2 regions of the Metabacillus mesotrionivorans genome follow, and region 1 is predicted to be linked to the other one. Evidence: riboswitches for the same ligand, from Rfam matches in the RefSeq annotation. Region 1 holds a riboswitch; the other holds the start of a gene.

Evidence for each region. Region 1 has a riboswitch for cyclic di-AMP ahead of ACTSEZ_RS11230 (hypothetical protein). Riboswitches for the same ligand answer to the same signal wherever they lie in the genome.
Region 2: it holds a riboswitch for cyclic di-AMP, as region 1 does, so the genes downstream of both, gltT (glutamate/proton symporter GltT) here and ACTSEZ_RS11230 (hypothetical protein) in region 1, are expected to answer to the same signal.

What each region holds. Positions count from the first base shown of each region.
Region 1 is NZ_JBQMFF010000003.1:256,387-258,782, forward strand. Features, by position in the region: gene kdpA (potassium-transporting ATPase subunit KdpA) at 1-94, opposite strand, end outside; gene ACTSEZ_RS11220 (potassium-transporting ATPase subunit F) at 113-190, opposite strand; gene ACTSEZ_RS11225 (hypothetical protein) at 316-699, opposite strand; cyclic di-AMP (ydaO/yuaA leader) riboswitch at 847-998, opposite strand; gene ACTSEZ_RS11230 (hypothetical protein) at 1,060-1,449, opposite strand; cyclic di-AMP (ydaO/yuaA leader) riboswitch at 1,818-1,954, opposite strand; gene ACTSEZ_RS11235 (Na-translocating system protein MpsC family protein) at 2,300-2,396, shown strand, end outside.
Region 2 is NZ_JBQMFF010000002.1:900,283-902,678, forward strand. Features, by position in the region: gene ACTSEZ_RS09765 (DNA polymerase IV) at 1-600, opposite strand, end outside; cyclic di-AMP (ydaO/yuaA leader) riboswitch at 768-908, shown strand; gene gltT (glutamate/proton symporter GltT) at 997-2,259, shown strand; gene ACTSEZ_RS09775 (hypothetical protein) at 2,297-2,396, opposite strand, start outside.

The DNA.
Region 1 (2,396 bases):
AAAATGCCTGTGCAATATATAGTCCAGCCGGCTTGGCAAGCAGCACAGCAAGCCCCAATGTCAGGATAATTGAAAGAATGGATAGTACACTCAAAGTCTTTTCCTCCGCAAGTTAAAATTTTTCCGGGTTAACAAGTGCATAAAGCAAATAAAGCGTTATGGCGGCAATTCCGCCAAGCAAAACAATCATCACTTTTCTTCCCTTCCTTCGTTCACAATCTTTTCAGACCAGCTGATCAGTCCGGCCATCAGCAGCGCAAGAGCTGCAAAAGACACCGCCATGGTGATGTCAAGCATAGTAAAATCCCCCCGTTCTTACTGAATCAAAAATTTCACGCTATCTGCTTTTGAATACATGACATGCTGGGCACCGAGCAGTTCATAGAGCCTGGCCGGGTAATTCGCCTTTTTAGTAATTACTGTAATCGGCGCTCTGACGCTTGCTTTGAGTATTTCCATCAGCCTGCAGGTCTCGGCTATTTTGTCCTCGAGAAGAAGCACTCTTGAGACAGGCTCGTTTATGAGCAGATACTGGGCATTTTGCCTGATAAAATAAATGGTTTTAAACCCTTTGGATCTTAAATGACTTTCTACACTGTAATCTCCCGTAATAAAGGACAGCGACGAGTTCTCAGGGAGAATCTCATCCAGGCACCCAAGCCTCGTATAGCTCGGTATGCAAATCAGCATTGCTTCCATGACCTTCCCCGCCTTTTCGCTCCATCTTTTCTCCGCCAGACAGACGGACAGTCACTTAATTCACGATTTATCCAGTAAAAAACCGCGGAAGAGGGTTCTTCCGCGGTTTCAGGCATCACTTAAAAAGCATGCCGCACCTGCAGTTTCGATTTCCCTCATCGCGCTTTCGGGGTTAGCTGTCGGATTCGGGCTATGAGAGCTGCCCTGCCACCTTATTCAGATGGATTCACCCCAAGCGGCAATTTGCCGCAAAAGATTGGATCCCCCGATTTCATTGTGAAATTAAGCGATTAAGTATTCAGTTCTGGTTTGATATCTCTTTTAGAGATCCACCTCCTTAATTGATTTTTGCTGTCTGCTTTAGACTTGATTCAATTCTCCGAGCCAATAGGAGCATGATGCCGGCTTGCTGAAAATGACATATCTGGCGCCTAATTTTTTGTAAAGATCATAATGCCTGCTGTCATCTGTCATCACAACAATCCTCATCGTTCCCAGATCAGAGAAAAAAGCCGTCAGTTCAAATCCTTCGTTGATTGAATCCGAAATAATATAGACAGATTGATAGCCGTCAAATCTCTTTTCAAGTTCAAGCAGATTATCCAGTCTTGTATTCCCGCCCTTTGAGTTTGTCAGCTCAAACGCATACTGTTCATAAGACATCACATCTGCGTGTTTGCGGTGAACGTTGATCTCCTCTATAACAGAAACGAATAAATCCCCCTTGCCTATAACCAGTGTCTGATTCATCGTTATCCCCCGAATCGTTCCATGATTGACAGTGCATTTTGTTCTCCTGCTGCATGAACCCTTTCAGGATCAATCAGCCATAGAACAAAAAAAGAGACCAATGCTTACTCTTCCCCCAACCCAGTGCATATGTAATCAAATCAGCAGGCAGCTGCCCGGCATGATTCATTCTCATATGGCTGTTTTGGAGAAAAAGTACTCATTGGTCTACTTAACGCCCAGCAAGCCGCAGCCCTCTTTGCGTTCCGTCTTCCGTTTTTCCTTTTTCAAACGAATTGCTGAATCAAAAAGACCTTCTACAGTCCCCAGGCCTCTTCTCTGCCTAAAAAAAGGCAGTAAAAAAAAGACTCCTGTTAAGGCGGTCTTTGGACCTCCTTCGCTTTAGCCGACGAAGTTAGCTGACGGGTAGGATGGCGAAAGATCTCATCCTTTCTGCAAAAGCAGAATTAACCCCAAAAAATTGGTTCCTCCGTTCCCGTGTCACGGGACTAGGCCGATATGCAATTCGTGATTACGAGATTATCTTACTCCTGCGATAAAACTGTGTAAACAAGGAAATACACTAAAAAACAAGGACTTTAGTGACCTTTAGTCTATTATTCTCTCTCTTACTCTTATTTCCTCACGTTTTTAAAAAATCTCACTTCTCTCTCCCACTTGTATCAGCCTGTCAACTGTACACTCTGTTTCCTGTCATTTACAGAATGCTATTGACAGGGTCATGGCGGGTAAGTAAGATAAACTCGTCTAATGATGCAAAGCTCAAGGGGGATCTTGCCATCTTCTAAAATCCTCTTGAACGGCATCCGTTCATCCTAATCAAAAGCATTTGTGCCGGGGGTATAATCAAATGGCTGTGTCGCCTAAAAAGAAATTGGAAATGGAATTAAGTGAAGCCTTTATCAAGCTTCAAAGGGATTTAATCGGACGCGGACCGCAGGAAACAA
Region 2 (2,396 bases), on a different contig from region 1:
GGTGCGGAGTTTTTCTGCCGTTTTTTCCCCCACTCCGTGCATCTCCCCTGCTGGAAGCGGCCACAGTGTCTCGTGAAGCTCCCTTTTCCTGAGGACGGTGATGCCCAGGGGCTTTTTCATATTGGAAGCCATCTTGGCAAGGAACTTATTCGGGGCAATGCCAATGCTAGATGGCAAAAGCAGCTCTTCAAGCAATCGCTGCTGAATCGTTTTTGCCACTTGAAGCGGATTGCCTTCCTTCAGATATTCCGTCAAATCCATATACCCTTCATCAATAGATACAGGCTCCACCAGCTCGGTAAATTCTCTTAAAAGGTCGAACATCGCTCTTGATGCCTTCCGGTACCGGTCAAAATTCGGCTTCCTGACAATCAGTTCGGGACAATGGCGCTTCGCCTGCCACAACGGCATGGTTGTTTTCACGCCCCTGGCTCTTGCCTCATAGCTGCACGTGACAACAATTCCCTTCCGTTCTTCCACATTTCCGGCAATGGCCAGCGGTTTCCCCCTCAGCTCAGGCTCAAACGCCATCTCAACTGATGCGTAAAAACTGTTCATATCCACATGGAGAATCACTCTTGGACCGTTTCGTCCGTTCATTTCCATTCAACTTCTTTCAAGGCTCTTTTATGTTAAAAGTTTACCATAACCCTAATGAGAAGTACCAACTGAGCGTATCGTCCAGGCTGAATGCTAGTAAAAAACAATTGACAACTTGTCTGCATTCAGAGTAAATTATATCTTGTGTGATTTTATAAACAGACAAACTTCATAATAAGCTTAATCTTTTCAGAGCGGGGGAATCATGCATTTGGTAAGACTCTTACCTTGGGGTGAATCCGTAAATGGAAGGGAACTCTCAATCCCGAATCCGACAGTTAACCTCGTATGCTTTATTGGGAGAAAGACTTTAATTGTGTATTAAAGACCTTTCTTACTTTAGATTGGTCTTTTTTTGTATTTTCAGAATTCTTACATCAAAGAGGAGGTTCATCTATGAAGAAATTTCGTTTGGGACTGGCTTCCCAAATTTTCATTGGTTTGATTTTAGGTATTTTAGTTGGTCTCATCTGGTTTAATGACCCTCGCCTTGCAGCCGTGCTGCAGCCGCTTGGCGACTTGTTTCTCCGTTTGATCAAAATGATCGTGATTCCGATTGTCATCTCCAGTCTGATTGTTGGAGTTGCGGGTGCCGGGAGTGGGAAAAACGTTGGAAGACTCGGCGGAAAAACCATTCTCTATTTTGAAATCATTACAACCGTTGCGATTATACTCGGTGTATTGCTTGCAAACGTCTTTCAGCCGGGACAGGGTGTTGACCTTGAATCTGCCCAAAAGACAGATATCCAGCAGTATGTTGACACATCTGAGGAGCAAAGTGAAAAATCGGTTGCCGAAACGTTCCTTCATATCGTGCCGACGAACTTCTTTAAATCTGTCGTAGAAGGCGATATGCTTGCCATTATCTTTTTCTCCGTCCTCTTCGGACTTGGCGTAGCAGCCATCGGAGAACGCGGAAAGCCCGTCCTGCAATTCTTTGACGGTGTTTCACACGCGATGTTCCACGTCGTAAATCTCGTAATGAAAGTGGCTCCACTCGGCGTGTTCGCACTGATTGGAGTAACCGTTTCGAAATTTGGAATTGATTCACTGCTGTCTCTTGGAAAATTGGTTCTATTAGTATACGCTGCATTGATTTTCTTCCTGATTGTCGTTCTGGGTGCAGTGGCGAAATGGGCGGGCGTTAATATCTTTATGCTGCTGCGCTACATTAAGGACGAGCTGCTGCTTGCCTTCAGTACGTCAAGCTCTGAAACCGTCCTTCCCCGCATCATGGAAAAGCTTGAAAAAATGGGATGCCCTAAAGGAATCGTGTCTTTCGTCGTTCCGATCGGATACACTTTTAACCTTGACGGATCAGTGCTTTATCAGGCCATCGCTGCCTTGTTCCTCGCACAGGTCTACGGCATTGAATTAACAATCGTTCAGCAATTAACGCTGATCTTAGTCTTGATGGTTACGTCTAAAGGGATGGCTGCCGTTCCTGGAACATCCTTCGTCGTGCTGCTTGCCACTCTCGGAACGATCGGTATTCCTGCAGAAGGACTTGCCTTCATTGCAGGTGTTGACCGCATCATGGATATGGCCCGCACAGTCGTCAACCTTGTCGGCAATACACTCGCTGCCATCGTGATGTCAAAATCAGAAGGCCAGTACAACCGGATTAAAGCGGATGAAGTGATGAAAGCAAGTGCATAAATAAGTTGAGCCCCCGGAAAATGTTCCGGGGGTTTTGTTAGTTCTTCTTGTACTTCTTGAATACATATGTAAGCACTCCACCAACAATTCCAATCATGGCAGCAACCGGTGCAGAAAACACAAATCCGATTGCTATT